4 regions of the Paenibacillus sp. ClWae2A genome follow, and region 3 is predicted to be linked to each of the others. Evidence: predicted binding sites of a transcription regulator. Region 3 holds the regulator's gene; each other region holds the start of a gene.
The links. Region 3 encodes Rex, which represses fermentation and respiration genes when NADH is low (regulators of the CRP and FNR family bind a similar motif). Its sites were predicted from a motif close to TTGTGAAATATTTCACAA; they were not measured.
Positions count from the first base shown of each region.

Region 1: the regulator Rex is predicted to act here: its motif matches at 2,868-2,885, upstream of QVE09_RS14765 (cytochrome ubiquinol oxidase subunit I).
Region 2: the regulator Rex is predicted to act here: its motif matches at 3,249-3,266, upstream of QVE09_RS04070 (L-lactate dehydrogenase).
Region 4: the regulator Rex is predicted to act here: its motif matches at 2,772-2,789, upstream of nadA (quinolinate synthase NadA).

Region 1 covers NZ_JAULSQ010000004.1:2,629-8,267, forward strand. The annotation lists gene QVE09_RS14750 (glycosyltransferase family 4 protein) at 1-337, opposite strand, end outside; gene QVE09_RS14755 (glycosyltransferase) at 339-1,334, opposite strand; gene QVE09_RS14760 (tetratricopeptide repeat protein) at 1,331-2,623, opposite strand; gene QVE09_RS14765 (cytochrome ubiquinol oxidase subunit I) at 3,007-4,422, shown strand; gene cydB (cytochrome d ubiquinol oxidase subunit II) at 4,367-5,422, shown strand; gene cydD (thiol reductant ABC exporter subunit CydD) at 5,424-5,639, shown strand, end outside.
Region 2 covers NZ_JAULSQ010000001.1:984,950-990,588, forward strand. The annotation lists gene QVE09_RS04050 (hypothetical protein) at 393-806, opposite strand; gene QVE09_RS04055 (hypothetical protein) at 973-1,245, opposite strand; gene QVE09_RS04060 (hypothetical protein) at 1,370-1,579, opposite strand; gene QVE09_RS04065 (WD40/YVTN/BNR-like repeat-containing protein) at 1,727-3,004, opposite strand; gene QVE09_RS04070 (L-lactate dehydrogenase) at 3,340-4,269, shown strand; gene QVE09_RS04075 (hypothetical protein) at 4,448-5,639, opposite strand, start outside.
Region 3 covers NZ_JAULSQ010000001.1:1,333,997-1,339,635, forward strand. The annotation lists gene QVE09_RS05500 (AAA family ATPase) at 1-1,135, opposite strand, end outside; gene QVE09_RS05505 (hypothetical protein) at 1,128-1,655, opposite strand; gene QVE09_RS05510 (cell wall elongation regulator TseB-like domain-containing protein) at 1,956-2,486, opposite strand; gene QVE09_RS05515 (amidohydrolase) at 2,524-3,831, opposite strand; gene QVE09_RS05520 (redox-sensing transcriptional repressor Rex) at 3,818-4,471, opposite strand; gene dinG (ATP-dependent DNA helicase DinG) at 4,691-5,639, opposite strand, start outside.
Region 4 covers NZ_JAULSQ010000020.1:46,405-52,043, forward strand. The annotation lists gene hpt (hypoxanthine phosphoribosyltransferase) at 1-415, shown strand, start outside; gene ftsH (ATP-dependent zinc metalloprotease FtsH) at 516-2,561, shown strand; gene nadA (quinolinate synthase NadA) at 2,862-3,800, shown strand; gene nadB (L-aspartate oxidase) at 3,836-5,470, shown strand; gene nadC (carboxylating nicotinate-nucleotide diphosphorylase) at 5,467-5,639, shown strand, end outside.

The DNA of each region.
Region 1 (5,639 bases), on a different contig from region 3:
TGCCGTGACAGATGCCAAGACTGCCGGGTTTATAGGTGATGGGTTGCCACAGACAGCTGGCATAGATCACTGGGCCACGCGCTGCTGCTGCCATCCGATCAAAGGCTTCCGGTACATTATCCATGTCGTACGAATAACCAAATACGTCAATCTGCTCCGTCCGAGTCTGGAATGCTTCAAAATAGGACAGTTGATGAACCTCGGGAATATGCCCGAGTCCACGGATGACACTGCACAGATCCAAAATATATCGTTCCAGCCCACCGCCAAATACTCGACCAAATTCCCGGTTATACCCGTCGGTGAAGCTATGCGTCAGGATACTCACCACGCCCATCTCACGGTCCCTCCTTCCAGGGAATCAGCCGAGGTTCCGGATCAAGGATCGACTCGTAATGTGCAAGATTGCCCCACTCACCGCTAGGATCAATGCGCTTGTAACGCAAATATTTACGAACCCGGTCCTCCAGACTGCCTGCCCAGCCGAGATGCTGAACCTTCAGTTCCGTACTGACTCCAGGCAATACAGTGCAGGACAAGGGAAGACGGGGAACGTGATGATTCTGTTGTGGATAAAAATAAGGATATCCAGGCATATACCGTACAAGTGAAGCGGTATGCCGCTTGTGCAGACACCAGAGATCATCTTCCCGGTAGTGGGTCCGGCCACCCCACATATCGTAGAATCGAAATGCAAACCAGTCCGCATACTCCTGATTAATCAGAGTGCGTATGGCTTTCTTGGCCTCTGTGCTATACAGCTCATCCGCATCAACCGAGAGCAACCAGTCGGGACGTGTTCCTGCTGCCGCTTGCCATAAGGTGTTGCGAAGCCGCCATTCCTCGGCGAACAGCGGTTTCTCCAATACTTCCAGACGGACCACCTTTGGATAGGCTTTGCATAGATCCGGGGTTCCGTCTGTGCTGGCATCGTCCACAATCACGATCTCATCCACGAACTCACTCAGATCATGCAATACTTCTTCAAGGTATCGGCCGCGTTCATTGCGAACCTGGAGCATAGCGGTCAGCTTGTTGCCTTTGCTTTTGCGAACCCGACGAATGGAGAAGGGCTCTTTGAATACACTTGTTTCCTCTTGTGTTATAGCAGCATTCTGTTCTTCTTGACCTTGTGTGTCGCCCCAGTGATGCACTTGGCTTCGGATGTCCTGCGTTGGTTGCGCATGATCCGGGGTGTGATCTCCATTTTCCAATGCGTCTGTATGTGTTCGATCGACTGTTTCGGTTGGCGTGTAGGTGGTTTCGGTTCGGATATCCCTGTGCACCATTGGCCCATTCAACTGTTGTCTACGCTTCTTTGGGTCCAGCATCATGGCACCTCCCCAAGCAATTGCTGTACAGCATGATCCAACAACTCCAGCTCGACAATCCGGGCGAGGGCATCTTCATCCTCCAGTGCCATTTCGAGAAAATGTCTGACTGCGCCGTGTCTTTCCCCTCTTAGAGCCAGCGCGCTGCCGGATAATTGCTGATAATCCCGGCGACTGGCATCATCCTGAATATCGACTGCATGCAGGAGCGCCAGTGCCTCTTCCACACGTCCTGTCTCCTGATAAATGCGGAATTTCCAATGTCTCGCGGTTTCTCCGCCCAGTTCGTCCAGGATGCGTAGCGCGGTTCCGTAATCATCATTAATACGCAATAATTCCGCTCGTACAAGTTGATCTTCTCCAGCCTCAAACCAGCGACATAACTGTTCATAATGATGCCGTTCCTGTTCATCGGCTGCACTAATTCCGTACACCCGTAGGGCGTCCTCCAACTGTCCGGCCCGGGCATGAATGGCAGACAAGAATCGATAGTGGGAGATCACACAGTCACTTCGGGCATTCATGACTGCATGGGTGAAGGCCTCTTGCAACGAATGGACGGCCCGCGGATCTTCAAGCAAGTACTCATAGGCTGCCAGCAAAAAGGATATCGTCTCATGTGCACCTGCTTTGGCACGAAGCTGACGGTAGAAGTCGGCACGTACACTGCTTTGAAGCAGGGTGACGCTATCCGGAGTGCCTGACAGGATCTGCCGCAGCGCATGCAGGAAGAACAGTTCGTAGTCGCGGAGAGGGACTTCGAGATCATCCTTTTGCATCGTACCCGCAGGTGCAGGGTCTTCGCCGCCCAGCCAGATAACACGTACGCCTTGGAATAACAGCTTCATATAACGTGTTTCGGAGGATGTACCTACCAGATCGGCAATACCGACCAGTTTGGAAATACTGCTCTCCCATAGCGGAGATTCTGCTTCGTTTCCAGCAGGCTCAGGGAGCAGGGCAATACATAGCTCAGGCTCAAGCGAAGCTGCAGCCATTAGCCAGTAGGGATGGGCGACCACGGCTACGGTGCGAGGTTCCAGTAATAGCTGCTCTGCCTCAGGGAGGGAGATGACGGTGATGACCGGAGGTACATCCTCTGTTTGCGTCAGGCTGCTGACATAATAGACATCTCCCTCGATCGACAGCAGCGCAGCAATATCGGGATAGGGAAAGGATGACCAGCCTCCTTTGCGAGGGAAGAGAACATATCGGACAGGGGGCTGTGCCGTAGTAGCCTCATCCGGGCTGACTTCAGGGGCTGTATCCGGTAACGGCGCAGGATTTTCCATGAATTGTTCACCTCACCTTGACTGTAATATGGAGCGTCATTCTCTCTGCATGTGCTTCATGCTTTCAATTCATATGTAAAGCCCTCACGGCACTTTGCATGATATGCCTGAGACTAACATATGGGCATTCCGTCCCAAACATGAGTATCTTCCATGAATAGATGAAGTTGGCAGGCTGTGATAATAGGCTGAATTTTATCTTTTGTGTGACCAGGATCACTTTTTTTTGCTCTAGAGACGAAGATTGTGATAATTCTCACATGTATAAAATAGGTAATCTGGCACAATACGTTCATCAACGTATTTGGCGGACAGACAGCGAAGGTGCAGCTTCAATGCCAAATACGCATACTGCGAAGTGAACAGAAAGAAGGGGTAACGGTATGGATCCGATTATGTTATCGCGTATCCAATATGCACTTACAACGATTTTCCATTTCTTTTTTGTCCCGCTATCCATCGGTCTTGTACTGTTGGTTGCGATTATGGAGACGTTGTACGTTGTTAAGGGTAAGGAGATTTACAAAACGATGGCGAAGTTCTGGGGCAAACTGTTCCTGATTAACTTTGCCGTCGGGGTAGTCACAGGTATTCTGCAAGAGTTCCAGTTCGGCATGAACTGGTCCGAGTACTCTCGGTTTGTGGGGGACGTGTTCGGTGCGCCACTGGCTGTTGAAGCGTTACTGGCTTTTTTTATGGAGTCTACATTTATTGGATTGTGGATATTCGGATGGGATCGTTTGTCCAAAAAAGTGCATCTGGCCTGCATCTGGCTGGTGTTTGTCGGCACATTCCTGTCTGCGCTGTGGATTCTGGCAGCCAATTCATTTATGCAACATCCTGTCGGGTTTGAGATTAACAACGGCCGAGCCGAGATGAATGATTTCTTTGCACTCATTACGAATGGTCAGCTTCTCGTCGAATTCCCACATACAATCTTTGGGGCATTGATGACAGGGGCTTTCGTTGTAACCGGGATTAGTGCCTACAAATTGATGAAAAAGCAGGATGTGGAGATCTTCCGCAAGTCGTTTAATATCGCGATCATTATCGCTCTTGTTTCCTCATTTGGGGTAGCTTTCTCCGGACATTTCCAGGCGCAATATCTGGTGGAGACACAGCCGATGAAGATGGCAGCCAGTGAAGGCACATGGACAACGACAGAAGATCCGGCGCCATGGACGGTGGTCGCTTTTATCGATCCGGATAAACAGGAGAGTACGGGTGAGATCAAAATCCCTGGATTGCTCAGTTACCTGTCCTACAGCAAGTTCTCCGGTAGTGTCAAAGGCATGAAGGAGCTTCAAGCTGAGTATGAACAGACGTATGGACCGGGGGACTATATCCCGCCAGTACGGACAACGTTCTGGAGTTTCCGTATCATGATTGCAGCGGGTGGTTTGATGATTGCACTGGCGCTATACGGTACGTTCCTAGCCATGCGTAAGAAGCTGGAGGTCGCTGGAAAGTGGTTTATGCGTCTGATGGTATTCGCCATATCTTTGCCGTTTATCGCTAATACGTCTGGTTGGATCATGACCGAGGTTGGCAGGCAGCCGTGGACGGTATTTGGTTATATGACAACCGAAGCCGGGGTCTCACCAAACGTTTCCGCAGGAATGATCCTGTTCTCGACCATCGCTTTTACCGCCGCGTATACGGTTCTCGGAATCGTGATGGTATACCTGTTCGTACGTGAGATCAAGGCAGGGCCGTTTGCGGTCGAGAAGCCAGAAGATCACGATGAATCGGCCGATCCGTTCGGCGTGGATGGAGGTTATTCCGTTGTCACTAAGTGAGTTGTGGTTTTTGCTGATTGCCGTATTGTTTGTTGGTTTCTTCTTTTTGGAAGGTTTTGATTTTGGTGTGGGGATGTCTACAGGTATTATCGCCAAAACAGATCGTGAACGCCGGACCCTGATCAACTCGATCGGTCCGTTCTGGGATGGTAATGAAGTATGGCTGATTACGGCAGGGGGCGCGATGTTTGCCGCCTTCCCGCACTGGTATGCGACGTTGTTCAGCGGTTTTTACCTGCCACTTGTGGTGGTGTTGCTCGCCTTGATTGGTCGCGGTGTTGCTTTTGAATTCCGCAGTAAAATGAAACAGCAGCGCTGGCGCAAAACGTGGGACATTATCATTGTTGTCTCCAGTGCGCTCTTGCCGTTCCTGTTCGGAGTGGTCTTTGCCACGCTGATGAAGGGTCTGCCCATTGATGGGGAGATGCAGTTGCGTGCAGGATTCCTCGATATTGTTAATCCGTACACTGTGATTGGTGGCTTGAGCGTAACCCTGTTGTGTCTGGTTCATGGATTGCTGTTTGCCTCACTACGGACAGTCGGTGATCTCAGAGAGCGTGCCTTGAAGACAGCGCAAAAATTGATGCTGCCGCTGGCTGCACTACTCGCTGTTTACGCGTTAATGACGTATTTCATGACGGATGTATTCACCGTACGCGGCTGGGCTCTTTGGATCATGGTTGTACTTGGCGCAGTCTCGCTTGCACTTGCGGCATACTTTGTTCGTCAGGAACGTGAAGGCTGGGCTTTTGGTATGACTGGGGCAGTGATTGCAATTGCCTTTGCCTCGGTATTTATCGGACTGTTCCCAAGAGTGATGGTGAGTTCCTTTGGAGCGGCATATGACCTGACTGTATACAACGCCGCATCCGGCGCTTATTCATTGAAAGTAATGACAATTGTAGCTTGCACATTGCTGCCGTTTGTTCTCGGTTATCAGATCTGGAGTTATTATATCTTCCGCAAACGTCTGAACGAGCAGCACCACCTGGAGTACTGATATGGGACGGGGGCTGCTGAAGCTGCCGGGCATCCGGCCTGTACTCGCGCTGGCATCAGCGCTGGTACTGTTGCAGGCGATGACGATCATAATGCAAGCCAAATGGCTGGCACAGGCCATCACGGCATTGTTTGAAGGTTCATCCATAACGGAGCAGTACCCGGTACTGCTGTTGTTCCTGGCTGCTTTTGCCGCCCGCTACGCCCTATCCTTCTGG
Region 2 (5,639 bases), 350 kb from region 3:
GGACTCATCATCTCAGTCATTGCTTTGATACTGTCGGTCTTAAATTTCAGAAAATAACAGAAGGTTGGATTGGGGATAGCTTTACTTTGGAAGTATAACAGCACAGGAGACATCACATACATTTATGTGAGTGGGGCAGATAAGTATTATCAAGCGGTCCGGATCGTCAAACGTCTACTGGGGCGCAAGTCTACCGCTGAGCTTCAGACAAATAAGAGGCGGAGATGGAGTGCCATCTGGTGATACAGTCGTGACTGTTGGTTGGGCAGTAACCCCAAAAATTAATCCTAGAGACAGAGCAAGCAATCCTAATTTCTTCTTCACTTATTGATCCTCCTTTTTTATATTCTTATAAAATACACCATAATAATCAATTAAATTCCAATATTACCCTAAATTTTCTTTGGTAAAGCTGACATTATAGAGAATCCTAAGATTACACTAGCCACAATCACTAAATAGTCATTAACAATAATATATTGATATATAGAATCATTTAACCATCCAAATGAGGCCCATACATAACTTAAAGAAACAATAAGAGCAGGTAAAGTTATCAGTAGGAAACCCGATGTGTCCTGTTGTTTTGTTGATCTCAATTGTCCTCTAATCATTAATCCAAGAACCACACCAATACCTCCGAAGAAAACAATTGGTATAATTGTTATCAAAAAAGGACTAACATCAAATCTCGTTCTGGCTTGCGTTAGTTGGTTATTGAGTAACATAGATCCAACTGCGAATAAAACAATAATTAAAACAAGATAAATCAAATTTTTGAGTATTCCATTTGCTTTAGTTTCCATTTAAGTATTCCCCTCTCTTCTGTCGGATACCCTAATTTTAACATTTGTGGGATTTAAAATCCATAATAATAAAAAAAGACTCCTCCAGCTTTATGCCAGTGAAGTCATATTTACCTATGCTATCGGATTTGTTCCTATATCACTATAATTATCCTTTTTGTTCAGATTAGTCTGAGACAATGAACCAATCGAAGTTCTCAGGACCTACACGAATAACAGGTACCAGGCTAGTGCCTATAAAAGCAGTGTACGTCAATTGTAGTAAGAGTGGTGGATTGAAATCTTTTGCTGGAAATGTGATAATCTGTGGTGCCAGAGGGCCAAAGTCATTCGTAGATGTCGCGGAATAAATAACTGATTCAGTTGCTAACGTTCCTCTTACAATAGTAATCGTGATAACAACCAAGATAACACTTTCAAAGTGTCCTTTAATCGCCATAAAAAAATACACCCCCTAGAATTTCATCGGCTAAACCCAGAGGTTTTTCCAATATCCTATTCTAAGGGAGGTACTTCAGGGGCAAAACATTGATATATCAGCTTATTTTGATCAGTTTTGATAACTAAGCGTACATCAAGTCCATATACCCGCGAGTTACATTTCCACCTTCGGCTGGCTCGGGCTGGTCTGCCTGTGCGTGTTCTGCCATGCAAGCCTTCACCGCTTCCTCTGTCGTACAACGATTGGCATCGTCACATGTGTAGCATAATTGAAGCATATATCTGGTTAATTCATCCGCCTGCGTGATTTGAGTTTGACCGTTGGTTCTCATCTTCATCACTCCTTCTCTTGTTGAGTTAAATATATCACCTTCTGGTGGATTTATTTGTGATTTAATTCACAAACTAAACAAAAAAAGAAAGGAACCCTCAGGCTCCTCAACTTTCCCCTATCTATTCACATCTGTAATACCTTACTATTAAAGCACTTTCCAATGTACACCGCCATCCACCGTTTGCAATAACAACGATCTTTTGGCATCTGTATTTTCAACCAGTATCCAGCCAAGCTTGGAGGTAACCATCTGCATCTTCACAATCTCCGGATAGTCTTCCAAAATTTTCTCCAGTACACTGCTTGCGGGAAGAGCGCTCCACGTTTTGCCCGCATCCTTGGTGTGGTAGGTTATGCCCTTTTGCATCGCCCAACCTTCTAATGCGTTTAGAAATACCGGTGAAAGGTTACGATTCGCACCCGTTTGTTTATTCAAAGTGAAATTGGACAGCTTCCAGCTCTTTCCACCATCTGTGGTGAAAAAACCATTAAATGTCGTACTCTCGCCTTGGGAACAGGACATTGACATCCAGGCTGACTGTGCTTCACGTCCAAAAAATTGTGGTGAACTGACACTGAAATTACCACACCCGTTGAATTTGTTTCGATCAAAGAAGGATGGTCCAGTATTCCAGTTCTCTCCGCCGTCTGATGTTACATACAACTTCGGTGTGCCGAACTCAAGCGCTGTTAAGAAACCATGCTTTGGATCCGAGAAAGTCATCCCCGTGGTGTATCCACGTTTGGAAATCTCTTCTGTTTCCTGTTTACCGTCTTCATCACTGGATGCCATCCGATTCCAGGTGATTCCACCGTCCTCGGTGAAGTAAAGTTTCTTGTCCTGTTTACCAATAGCGGTATCCACCGTGGTAAGAATCCAGCCTTTTTCAGGAGATACAAATGAGATCGCAGTCACTTTATCCGTCTTGGACAGAGAAGACAGACTCCAAGTTACGCCCCCATTGTTGGTGCGAAGCACCATGGTATCTGTTCCACCCATGCCTTCACGAACAATCCAACCATGTGTGCGATCTACAAAATAAATGCTTTGTCCATATTCAGGGTTAGCCGGAAATTGTACATTTTCCGAAGGTGAAATATTGGTCCAGGTCTTTCCCTGATCCTGAGTGTAGTACAAGCGCAGCGCATTCCGCGTCACGCCCCACGCCAATCCTCCGTTGTCATTGAGCAACTGAAAATCGGTCAAGCGGGTCTGTATTTGGTACTTGGCCATATCTGCAGATTCTGTACTGTTCACAGGGGGAACGACAGTTAATGTCTGCCCTGTATTCCCGGCGTCCTCCTGCTGCTGCGGAGGTTCTGCTTCCGGAGGTTGATCTGAGTCGGTGCAGGCAGCCAGTACAGCTGCTATACCTATAGACAGCAATGCTGTCTGCGCGATTTTAATCCATTGCGAACGCAAGTGGGTTCCACCTCTCTTATCCAATATACAGGCGCGCATGCCTGTCCTATGGCGTTGTATTTACGATTCATCAGAATCCACTGCTCCTATTCTACCACAAACCTTATGTAAAAGGCTCTTTGGCTACGTATGGGCGGCCCGCTCCCTTTTTCCAGCTGATGCTCTGGCTATATGTCGCACATTTATTACCATTAATTTCATCCTATACTGTTTTCCGACGAAATAATTGGTAAAAAGACATGAAATGTGAACTATTTTATAGACAACACTCGCTTTATACTCTCTAATCCCTTAATATGGATGGGAGTATAACCCAAAAAGGAGAGGATATGAACATGACAAACAGTGCAGCATTGAAACCAAGCCGTGTCGTGATTGTAGGCATGGGTGCGGTGGGAACAACAACGGGATACACGCTAATGTTGAGACAGCGTTCGTCCGAGTTGGTATTTGTGGATGTGAATCATGATAAAGCAACCGGCGAAATGCTGGATATGAACCACGGTCTTCCTTTTACAGGAGGCGTGAAAGTATGGGCAGGCGATTATTCCGACTGCAAAGATGCAGATATCATTATTATTACAGCCGGTGCTTCCCAGAAGCCGGGCGAAACCCGGATTGATTTGCTGAAGAAAAATGCAAGCATTTTCAAGGAGATTATCGAGCGCATTACTGAAGTGAATTCTCATGGTATTTTGCTGATTGCAACCAACCCTGTAGATATTTTGTCCTATACTTCATGGAAACAAAGCGGATGGCCTGCTTCCCGTGTCATCGGTTCAGGTACATTGCTCGATAGCGCACGTTTCCGTTACCTGATTGGTAAGAATAAAGGGATCGACCCGCGTAGTATTCACGCCCACATTATCGGTGAGCATGGAGATTCCGAAGTACCTGTATGGAGCCTGGCTAACGTTGCAGGAACAGATCTGGAATTGGATGAAGAAACACAACAGGATATCTTCGACCGTACCAAAAATGCAGCGTATGAGATTATTAATGCCAAAGGCGCAACTTCCTATGCAATCGCCCTTGCTCTTGACCGCATTGTAGCTGCAATTCTCGGCAACGAAGGCTCCGTATTGAACGTGTCCACGTTGCTTGAAGATTACAATGGCGTATCGGATGTTTATCTGGGCGTTCCATGCGTTGTCGATCGCAACGGTGTGCGCGAAATTCTGCCTCTTCCGTTGAATGAATCCGAGAAAGTGGCTTTCCAGGCATCTGCTAACAAATTAAAAGAACAGATCGCTGGACTGGAGTAATCCACGTATAAAAAATGACCACCTGTATTCCTGTATTAAGGAGTATTCAGGTGGTTATTAGCTATCTCATTTTTATTTAGTTTACATAACATTTATTCCGTTGATTCTAATCTTTGAACATTTTTTTGATTTCTGGATTTTGAATCATCCGATGTCAAAAGCTATAGGGTATTACTAATTACCAACTCTCAGTTACTCTAAATACCACATCAACTGTGTTCGAGCCTGGACCACCAATATTCAATACGGCTAAAGTTACAACCTGATTTTCCGGAAGAGTAAAATCCAAAAGTTCTTCAGAGGCCAAGATTGTAGTATTCCCTGCTCCCCCTCCTGTAATGCCTTGAAACACCACTTCTCCACCTGTAATTGTTGTAGAGGTATTGTTGACCAGCAGTGCGGTCTCGCTATCAGGAATGATCGTTGTAGCTGTGGGATAATTAACAAAAGCTCCATTTAACGTCCCTCCGACAAGCACTTGGTAACTTAGATCTACGGTTGAAATAACATTAATTTCTTCCAAATTCACCTGTACCGAATTCGTTCTAGCCGAACCTGCTGGAAACACAGCTTTTCTTGTAAATGAAATGACGGGTGTTAATGTTGATGTAACATTTGTTATTCTTCTCCTTTCGGAAGTGACTCTATAGGTTGGTTCATATTTTCCGATAATACTATATTGTCTTCCACCCACAAATATACTATAAACAGCACCGGTTCCATTATTAGCGACTTGTGCTCTTAACGGAAGATTTGGATCAACAAAGCTTGTTTGACCTGTTGGGGAGAATCGATGAACGGTAACTACCTCTTGGGCTAACGTTACGGGATCAGGGATAACCACTCTAAATTCGATCACTCCGTAACCATACCATGTAAACAAAACCTGGTATATATTACCTTTTGACAAGTTTAATGTAACTCCACTCGGCCCTGTCCCGTTCAATGGATCTACATTCCATAAGCTTTGAGGAACTGTCGTATCAACCCCTGCTCTACGTACGGTTACAAACACCGTAGTACTGTTCACTCCAAAAAAGGCTCCGTTTTGAGTATCATATAATCCCCATTGCGCCACTTGGTTACCTATTGGCAGAGAAGGAATTCGAACCCCTATCCCCGCCTCTCCTGCATAACCTGGTTCATATCGTCCTCGCAATACACTTTCTAAAACCGCTGAGTCTACGCCACTGGCAGTGGTGCTCAAATTATACTCAGTCGCGTTATTTGTAACCGTGCCAGCCCCAGTAGTCGTAACTGCATCTCTTAGGATCGATAAACCATACACAGAGGTTAGCTCTACAATTGGAGTTTTTTGTGCTACACGCAACTCATCGAATTGCGAACTGACATTTGGTCCAATATTGGAG
Region 3 (5,639 bases):
AGAGGAACTGTTCCTGTTGCGGGTTATGACGCACATAGCCCAGCGCTTGCCCACGCGGACTGAGTGCCACCTGGCTTACACTGCCTGGACGCACGAGTTCAGCCATAATGGCATGTCCCAACTCATGAATGGCGACCCTTTTCTTCTCTTCCACACTGGACTCACGGTCTGTCTTCTCACCCATCATGACTTTATCAATAGCCAAGGACAAATGCCGCTGTTCAATGTTTAACAGCCCGTCCCGCATGGCGTATATAGCTGCCTCGTTCATCACACTTTCGAGCTGTGCACCGGAGAAACCATACGATTCTTCGGCTGTCTTCTCCAGATTAACTTCCTTCATCAGAGGTTTATTCACCGCATGCAGTTCCAAAATATGCTTTCTGCCCTTCTTGTCAGGCAAGTCCACTTGAATGTGGCGGTCAAAACGTCCCGGACGCGTCAAGGCGCTATCCAGCATTTCTTTGCGGTTCGTTGCAGCGATAACCAGTATTCTTGGCGTATCGGAAGAATAGATTCCATCCATTTCCGTCAGGAGCTGATTCAGGGTCTGATCATATTCACGCTGTTGACCACCTTCACGTTTACCCCCGATGACATCGATTTCATCGATAAATATAATAGCGTTTTCCTTATTTTCCTTGGTGGCACGGGTTCTCGCGTCCTTGAACAAATCCCGAATTCTGCTGGCACCCACACCAACATACATTTCCACGAACTCACTACCCGATGCTGCTACAAAAACAGAATCGGTGTAATGGGCAGCAGCCTTGGCCATCAACGTTTTGCCTGTCCCTGGAGGGCCCGTCAGCAAGATCCCTTTTAACGGGCGAATCCCGAACTTGCGAATTTCTTCATGTTTGATGAGAAAGTCAAGCGCTTCACGCAATTCCTGCTTGGCACTGTCCTGACCACCAATTTCTTCAAAAGTAAGCTTGGAAGGTCCTTTTTTCTTCCGTTTACGTTCCTGTGCAGCGCCTACTGTAATCCCGCCACGCATTTGCATCATGAACAGCAAAGCTCCGACAAACACCGCTGCAATTAGAATCGGAACAATATTAACACCAGTAAAAGCAAGGAAAATAATCAATACGGGAAAAAATCCGATGGCAACTTCTTTTGTCCACTTAGGCATTAGGCCACACTCCTATCTGACCGGGCACACGCGGCAGAATAATAAACTTGCTGGCATCTCCGTCTCTGAGACTGACATATACATTGTTGTCATCCATCGCTGTATTTACCTTTATTCCATTCGTTGCCATCTTCGACAACGTTGGTGTAATCTCGGTGTACTGCTTGTTCTCCATCGCCTGAGCTACGGTAAACATTGCATCACCCCACCAACTCTCCAGTGCTTCACTGGAATGATCCACAACATCCAACTTTAGTGAACGTGTTCCAATCAAGGTCTGTCCTTCTTTGTGAATATATTGTACCAGTCTGCCCAAATCAACATCAGGTTGCAGATCCAGTTTCAATTGTACGTCATTGCGGTTAATAGTTAATTGAACGTCATTGACTCCATCGTACTGGGTAACCATCTTTTCAATCGGATTCTGCACAGCCACCTGACGATACACAAACCAACCTCCAAACAACACAACGGCTGAAATGACGGCAGTTAAAGCAATAGGCAATACTTTTAGCTTCAAGTGAATTACCCCTCCCAGATTTTGGCCTAACCTACTGGCTTATTGGTATATACGAATATGTGCACATTGACTCCTGCGAGAATTTCGACAGGATTATTTGTTTTGAATGTAACTTCGAGTACATATCTGAGTATATCACATCGTATATACAATTTCGAAGGCGAAAATATGAATAAATTATTAATTTTAACTATTTAAATCAAATATGTTTACAGGCAACACAAAGAACCGGTTCAGTCTGATATCCGTCTGCCGGTTCTTTCGTTTCTTTAATTCTCTAGCTATGTCCCTCTATTTGTTCTAGCTGTTCGGGAGTGTGTAGACCAGGTCCACCTGTTCTCCATTGCTAAAACGATAAAACCGATAGTGGTTATGCGTACCGTCTTTATAATACACTTGCCACACATATATTCCATTCACAACGCCGGGCATGATTCGTTTAATCTCACCGGCAGGAACTTCGGAACTAAAGCGATTGCGTATCTGCGCTTCGGACAAGCCATTCTGCAGCAGCTCACTGTGTACAGCGTTTGCACCCGTAGCAGGTTGATTGTTTTCATCGAATTTGACCCAGACCATAACATCCTGGTTGTCCTTGTTTTTGCCGATCAGGGTCCAGTAGATGTTGTCAGAGCCTTCTTTGTCTCCCCAGATGTACTTGCGCAATTCATCATAGGATGTAATGCCCAGTTGCTTCTGTGCTGCCTGTATGGCGAGCGCTTCTTCCTTGCGCTGGTCCTGCGTGACATAGACGTAATAACGCTGAAGTCCAAACAAAATCAGAACAAGTGCAAGCAGCGAAATCCATATCCACTTCTTTTTTTTCTTCAAAAGCCGAACTTCCTTTCCCTATGATGCTGTCCTGCAATTATCGAGCAAGCAGACCATCAAATGCCAATTGAGACTCACGCAAAATGCGCTCTTCATCAAGTGTCAGACATTCACCATGTTTAACCACTTGTTTCCCATCCACCCATACGTGCTCTACATCTTTGGCAGAAGCCGAGTAGATGGTATGCGAGATCAGGTCTGTATGTGGATAGAAATGTGCCTGTTCAATGTCCAAGGCGATAAAATCAGCCTTCATGCCGACCTGGAGTGCTCCGGTATTGTTCAAGAAGATGGATTTGGCGCCATATGACGTTCCGAGTAGTAACGCTTCGCCTGCTGGCACTGCCGTCGGGTCACCAGATACACCTTTGTGGATCAATGCAGCCAGTCTCATTTCCTCGAACATATCCAGGTTGTTGTTGCTTGCCGGTCCGTCTGTTCCGAGTGACACGGTAACTCCTGCTTTCAGCAACGCAGGTACCCGCGCAACACCGGAAGCCAGTTTCAGGTTACTTCCCGGGTTATGGGATACAGCCACATCATGACGGGCCAGAATCTCAATCTCTTCGTCATTCAGATGCACCGCATGTGCAACCAGAGATGGACGGGAGAAAAAGCCCAGTTTCTCCAGATGTGCCACAGGGCGCAGTCCATAATCAGCCACGTTCTGCTCGACTTCACGAAGCGTTTCCGACATATGTGTATGAAGGGGAAGGTTTAGGTCGTTCGCGACCTGCACAAGCTTCTCTATGTAGTCAGGAGGGCATGTATATGGTGCGTGTGGCGAGATTACGGTTGTAATGCGACCATCTGCCTGTCCATTCCACTCACGCGCAAACGCTGCCGACTCCTCCAGCTTCCGCAATTGCTCTTCTTCCGAGCACAGCCCGATTACACCACGTGCCAGTGCTGCTCTAGCTCCGGATTGCTTCACAACTTTGGCAACTTGATCCATGTGATCGTACATGTCCAGGAACGCTGTAGTTCCGCCTTTCAACATTTCAAGCACCGATAGCGAAGTTCCCCAATATACATCTTCTGAAGTCATTTTCGCTTCCATCGGCCACATTTTTTCCTGCAACCATACTTGCAATGCAAGATCGTCTCCGTGCCCTCTGAGCAACGACATCGCAGCATGACCATGCGTATTGATCAGACCCGGCAGGAAGAACAATCCTTTTCCATCCACTTTGGTACAATTTTTGTCTCCATCCGGCAATGTCTCACCAATATGCACAATCTTGTCATTTTCGACAACCATGTATCCTTGAACCACATTCCATGTTGTGCCGCCTTCATTAACGGCAAATTTGCCGTTGTGGATTACCCATCTATTTGTTGTCATCTTCCTCGTCGTCCTTTCCAGTCTCCAAGTAATAGGCCAAACTAAGCAGATCCGTTGTAAAGTCAGCATGGTGAATGCGGATATGCGGCGGTGTTTTTAGAATGGTTGGTGCAAAATTAAGGATTGCTTCGATTCCGGATTCAATAAGCTGATCGGCTACATTCTGGGCTTCCGTATCCGGAACCGTGATAATTCCAATGCGGATGTTGTCCGTTTTAACCGCTTCTGTCAATTCATTCATTGGTTTTACCGTCAAACTGTTGATTTGACTACCAATCTTCGGTCCATATGCATCAAATACAGCAACAATCTTCATGTTGTCTTTCAGATATGCGTTATAGTTGGACAAAGCCTGTCCAAGGTTACCCGCGCCTACCAGAGCTACATTAATTTGCTGATCAATTTTGAGAATATGACGAATTTTCTCGATCAAATAGGATACATCATACCCGATCCCTTTACGACCAAAATCACCGAAGTAAGCCAGGTCTTTACGAATTTGGGCCGGATTCAGATCCAGCCTCTGTCCAAGCTCTTGAGAAGAAACAGTAGCCACCTCACGCTGATGCAACTCGCTCAAATAACGCAAGTATACAGGCAGCCGTCGTACCACCGCTTCCGAAATTTTATCCGATTTCATTCTTGCTCCCCCTTACCAAGGCCACGATAAAATAATAGATGAAAAGATGAGCATTCTGTATAAAACTCAAAGATAAACGTGACATTTTATACAGAATGCTCCTTGTAATTTAGGTTATAAGTTCTTACGTGCAACTGCTTTAATCGAATACGGAAATATCTAATAAAGTTTAACGCCAAACGATAGTGTCATGCAATGATATAACGAACAAAACAACGATTATTCTTGTTCATTAGCAGGTTTTTCTAACCACTCGGTAATTCGTGGAACCATCTGCTCCGTGAGCATGTGCTCCATTTTGGGACCAGGTAAAGAATATAAAAAGAATTTACCATAGTACGCTTCAATCACCCGTGTATCATAAACAATGACAATACCTCTGTCCTTCGCTGTACGCACCAATCGGCCAAATCCCTGCTTGAAACGAATAACCGCTTGTGGCACGGAAAGTTTCATGAACGGATTTTTCTTCTGTTCCTGAAGCAACTCACTCTTGGCTTCCACCAACGGATGATTCGGTGGCTGGAAAGGCAATCGCACAATAGCAAGACAGGTCAGTGCATCACCAGGGATATCTACACCCTCCCAGAAGCTGCTTGTGCCCAGAAGTACCGTAGCTTTGGCATCCTGGAACCTACGAGTCAACTTGGAGCGGCTTCCACTGTCCACGCCTTGCCCTAGCAACGAGATGTCGTTACCAGACAGCGCCTCCTTCAGCGGGTCATAGACCTGTCGCAACATCTTGTATGAAGTAAACAGAACCATCATGCGTCCACGCGTTGCAATTGCGGTCTCTGCGAGGGATTGCACCAGCATATTGACAAAGTGCGCATCACCCACACTGCCCTTCACACTCGGGAAATCACGCGGAATCACCAGAAGTGCCTGATCACGATAGTTGAAAGGTGATGGCAACATCGATGTCAACAGCCGATTATTATCGGCTGCTTCCTGCAAGCCAAGCTGCTCAATCATGAACTGGAATGACTTATCCACAGAGAGCGTAGCCGAGGTAAGCACAACGCTTTTCTTTTTATCAAAAAACAAATCCTTAAGTTGTGCACTTACATCTACAGGTACAGCATACAGCTGAAGAGATTTACTGCGGAACTGACCGCTGGCTTCCATCCAGTACACCGTTTTGGCATCATCCATACGCATGAAGAAA
Region 4 (5,639 bases), on a different contig from region 3:
GGGTGCGTTTATATTTATGGCTGATTTGGTTAAAAACATAACGGTACCTGTTGAAATGGATTTTATGGCGGTATCCAGTTACGGCGCTTCCACCAAGTCATCAGGTGTTGTCAAAATCATTAAGGATCTGGATGTATCCGTTGAAGGACGGGAAGTTCTGATTGTCGAAGATATTATCGACAGCGGACTTACACTCAGCTATCTGATTGAACTGTTAGAAAACCGCGGTGCTGAATCGGTGCGTGTGGTTACGCTGTTCGACAAGCCTTCAGGCCGTAAAGTTGAGTTGGAAGCTCATTACACAGGCTTTGACATTCCTGACGCGTTCATCGTTGGTTACGGTTTGGATTTTGCGGAGAAGTACCGGAACCTGCCCTATATCGGGATTTTGAAGCCGGAAGTCTATAGTAGCTAATATCCTGCCCGACCCAAGCCTTGAGCTGTTCTTGGCTTCTGTTGAGAAGCCATGTCGGGCTATGTTAAAATAATTAAAGTGTCTCGAGAGGAGGTAGGGGATGAATCGGTTCATCCGGAATTCTGGTTTTTATTTGATTCTTTTTTTAGTTGTGGTGGGGATAGTCCAGTTCGTCAGCAATGGCGGCGAAGCCACCGATAATCCTAGATATGATCAGTTGCGTGCAGCGATCAAAGCCAACAATGTCTCTGAATTGACGGTTCAATTCAACGGTCAGACGTATCTCGTGACCGGTCAATACAAGAAGGCACCTGATGGCGCCAAATCAGAAAATTTCTCAACGTATATTCCTCCTACGGATGAGGCAATTAGTGAGCTTGTAGCTGCAAGTGAAACTAACAATTTCCAATATCATCAGGAGCCAATGAAAGGTGACAGCATCTGGTTGACGTTGCTGACTTCCTTTATTCCTTTGATCATTATGTTCCTGCTGTTCTTCTTCCTGTTTAATCAGGCTCAAGGCGGCGGCGGTAAAGTAATGAACTTTGGTAAAAGCCGTGCTCGTCTCTACAACGAAGAGAAGAAGCGGGTTACATTTGAAGATGTTGCGGGTGCTGACGAAGAGAAACAGGAACTTGTTGAAGTTGTAGACTTCCTCAAGGACCCTCGTAAATTCGCAGCAGTAGGTGCACGGATTCCTAAGGGCGTATTGCTCGTAGGTCCTCCAGGTACCGGTAAAACATTGCTCGCTCGTGCCGTAGCCGGTGAAGCGGGTGTACCATTCTTTACTATTTCAGGTTCCGACTTCGTGGAAATGTTTGTCGGTGTCGGTGCATCACGTGTACGTGATTTGTTTGAAAATGCGAAGAAAAATGCCCCATGTATCATCTTTATCGATGAGATTGATGCTGTAGGACGTCAGCGTGGTGCTGGTCTCGGTGGTGGTCACGATGAACGTGAACAGACACTCAACCAGTTGCTCGTTGAGATGGACGGATTCGGAGTTAACGAAGGTATTATCATCATTGCCGCAACGAACCGTGCAGATATTTTGGACCCTGCCTTGCTGCGTCCAGGCCGTTTTGACCGTCAAATTACGGTTGACCGCCCTGACGTAAGAGGTCGTGAAGCTGTTTTGAAAGTACATTCCCGTAATAAACCACTGACCAAAGATGTGAAGATGGATATCATCGCGAAGCGTACAACAGGTTTCTCTGGTGCGGATTTGGAAAATCTCTTGAACGAAGCGGCATTGCTTGCAGCGCGCCGTAACCGTAAAGATATTTCCATGAAGGAAGTTGACGAAGCGATTGACCGTGTAATCGTTGGTACGGAGAAGAAAAGCCGTGTCATCAGTGATCGTGAGAAACGAATCGTTGCTTATCACGAAGCAGGTCATACCATTGTAGGATACTTCCTCGAACATGCTGATATGGTACATAAAGTGACCATTATTCCGCGCGGACGTGCGGGTGGATATGTAATCATGTTGCCAAAAGAAGACCGTATGCTGGTTACCAAGCAGGAATTGCTGGATAAAGTAACCGGACTTCTCGGGGGTCGTGTAGCTGAAGAATTGTTCATCGGAGAAATTGGTACTGGTGCATACAGTGACTTCCAGCAAGCGACAGGTATTGTTCGCAGCATGGTTATGGAATACGGTATGAGTGAGAAATTGGGACCTATGCAATTCGGAAGTTCACAAGGACAGGTATTCCTTGGTCGGGATATCGGTCATGAACAGAATTACTCGGATTCCATTGCCTACGAGATCGATCAGGAAATGCAACGCTTTATCAATGATTGTTACGAGAAATGTAAGGACTTGCTCGTTAAACATTCCAAAGAGATGCATCTGATCGCTCAAACTTTGCTTGAGGTAGAGACTTTGGAAATGGATCAGATCAAGCAATTGATCGAAACAGGTTCTTTGACTCCAAAAGCAGAGAATGACAATGATGGTGAAGGCACACCAACTGAAAGCGGAGAGCCAATCATCGACAACATCGGTGATGTGCGTGTCCGTATTCAAGGTAAAGATGAAACGCCTGAGCCACCAGCCGGAGATATTCCAAACGAAGCTCCGAATCTGGAAAAGGGTAATAACAATAACCCGGATGATGGCGGAACAAAGCCAACGTCTTAATGCATAATACATCTGACTATGACAGCAGGTGAAATCAAGAGAGCCCTCGGGCTCTCTTTTTTTTGTCCATTATTTTAAAAGAGGATAGATAAAGATAAACGGGAGTTAGATGGCGAACCAGTTAGCAAACAGGTGGTTACAGCGCTGTACCGAGCCTTTTTCATTTATTGACAGAGTCGTGAACGTTGTGTAAATTAGTTGTTAAACCGCTTGTGATTCGTTTCTCAAGCGAAGATAACGACTTAGGTTAGCCCTACGAAACAGCGCATGACGCTGTCCCGATAAAGGAGAGGATCACAGGTGGAAGCTCTGGCTTTAGAGCGCAAGGCTGAGATGAACCGTGAGCTGCGTGAGCGGCTTATGGAGTTGAAGAAGGAACGTAATGCCATTATTCTTGCCCATTATTATCAACGTGACGAAGTACAGGAGGTTGCCGACTTCCGTGGAGATTCGTTTCTGTTAGCCCAGAAGGCAGCACAAACAGATGCGGATGTGATCGTTTTCTGTGGTGTTCATTTTATGGGTGAAAGCGCTAAAATTCTTGCGCCAAATAAAACAGTTATTATCCCGGACGAACGTGCGGGCTGCCCAATGGCAGATATGGTGAATGTGGATGGACTACGCAAATTGAAAGCACAACACCCTAATGCCAAGGTAGTTACTTATATCAATTCCTCGGCTGAGATCAAAGCAGAGACTGACATCTGTTGTACATCGGCGAATGCAGTCCGGGTTATTCAATCGGTGGATTCCGACGAAATTATCTGGGTACCGGATAAAAACCTGGGACATTATGTGCAGCAGCATACAGACAAGAAAATGATTATCTGGGAAGGTTACTGCAACACTCACGATATGCTTACAGTCAAAGATGTGGTGGAGATGAGAGCCAAACATCCGAATGCAGAGTTTGTTGTCCATCCAGAGTGTCGCCCTGAGGTTGTAGAAATGGGTGATTTTGTAGGCAGCACAACAGCTATTCTGGAGTATTGCAAAAATTCATCAGCGAAGGAATTTATCGTAGGTACCGAAGATGGTACAGGATATCAGCTCCGTCTGGATAGTCCGGATAAACAGTTCCATTTTGCTACCAAGTTCCTCGTATGTCCCAACATGAAGGTGAACAACTTGAAGAAACTGGTGAAATGCCTGGAAACGATGAAGCCGCAAATCTACGTGCCACCGGCCGTTGCCGACAAAGCCAGAGAATCACTAGAGCGCATGTTGTTGGTAAAGTAGGATGCGCTACTCTTGCTCCAAGACAGGTGAATAACATGATACCGCAATATTTAGTTGATTTTGATCTGTCTGCGCTACCCATGGTAGAGACGGATGTACTGGTTATAGGCTCAGGGATTGCTGGTTTGTTTACTGCCATTAAGGCAAGTGAACAACAACGTGTATTAATGATCACGAAGAAGTCATTACTTGAAAGTAACACCAGATATGCGCAGGGAGGCATCGCTGCGGTTATTGCTGAGGATGATTCACCTGCTTACCACTTGCAGGATACACTTGTAGCAGGAGCGGGCTTATGCCGCTCCGAAGCGGTAGAGGTATTGGTGAATGAGGGTCCGGACGGAGTGAAGGAACTGATTCGTTTGGGTACTTTATTTGATCTGGAGAACGGCGAGTTGGCGTTGACGCAGGAAGGTGCGCATAGCCACCGCCGTATTTTGCATGCCAACGGAGATGCAACAGGATATGAGATTGTACGTGCGCTTGCTGTTGAAGTGAATGAACATCCCGGGATTGAAGTATGGGATGAGCATTTTGTTGTTGACCTGATTACAGATCGAGATCGAGGGGAATGCATTGGCGCTCTGGTTCAGAAGGATGACGGATCGCAAGTGTTCGTGAAGGCACAGGCCACCGTTCTTTGCTCTGGTGGGGCAGGACAACTGTACCGATACACGACGAATCCGGATGTAGCTACTGCCGATGGTGTAGCCATGGCCTATCGGGCTGGGGCTATTGTTCGTGACATGGAATTTATCCAATTCCATCCTACCTCTCTTTGTTACCCAGGGGCACCGCGATTCCTTGTGTCAGAAGCCGTACGCGGTGAAGGCGCATATTTGCGCAATGTGAAGGGCGAACGCTTCATGGATCGATATCATGCCCAGCTTGAACTGGCCCCACGCGATATCGTGGCACGAGCGATTGTTAGTGAGATGGAGTCCACCAACAGTACCTTTGTGTATTTGGATATTACGCATGAACAGCCAGAGATGATCAAGCATCGGTTCCCTACCATATATGAGACTTGTATGCGTTATGGATTGGACATGACAACGGACTGGATTCCCGTTGCACCTGCTGCCCATTACATGATGGGTGGAGTGAAAACGGATTTAAGTGGAGAGAGTAGCATCTCCCGGTTATTCGCTTGTGGTGAGGTGTCTTCTACAGGAGTGCACGGAGCTAACCGCCTGGCAAGTAATTCTTTATCAGAAGCGATTGTATTTGGACGGAGAATTGTTGATCGTATTCAATCTCTTCCTCCGCTTGGTTTATTACAAGGGGCTGCGCCTTCATCTGTGGACATGAATAACAAGATTAACAAGATCATGAACGAGCAAAAGCCGGTATCCGAAAGACGCTTACGGTTACAGAAAATGATGGTTCGTCAGGTAGGCTTGCGCCGGAATGGGGAGGACCTGCAGAAGGCCATGGACAAGCTGCAACAGGAATTGCAATTTTTTGATCAGACACTCACTCATAAGGAAGAGTTGGAGTATGCCAACCTTCTGACCTGTGCCTGGTTAGTTACCAGCGGAGCATTACACCGCGAGGAGAGTCGGGGGGCTCACTATCGTGAGGATTTCCCGGCACGTGATGATATCGTGTGGCAGAAGCATAGTCTGCAGCAGCGAGAACAAGCGATTGTGGAGGAATTGATGTCATGATACTGAACGGATATAATGAAGGGCTTATCGAATCAATCAAAAACTGGCTTCGTGAAGATGTTGGTGCAGGTGACGTTACAACAAGTGTGACGATCCCGGCAGGCAACCAATCCAAGGCTATTATACACGCCAAAGACAATGGTATTATTGCAGGTATGACCGTAGCTGA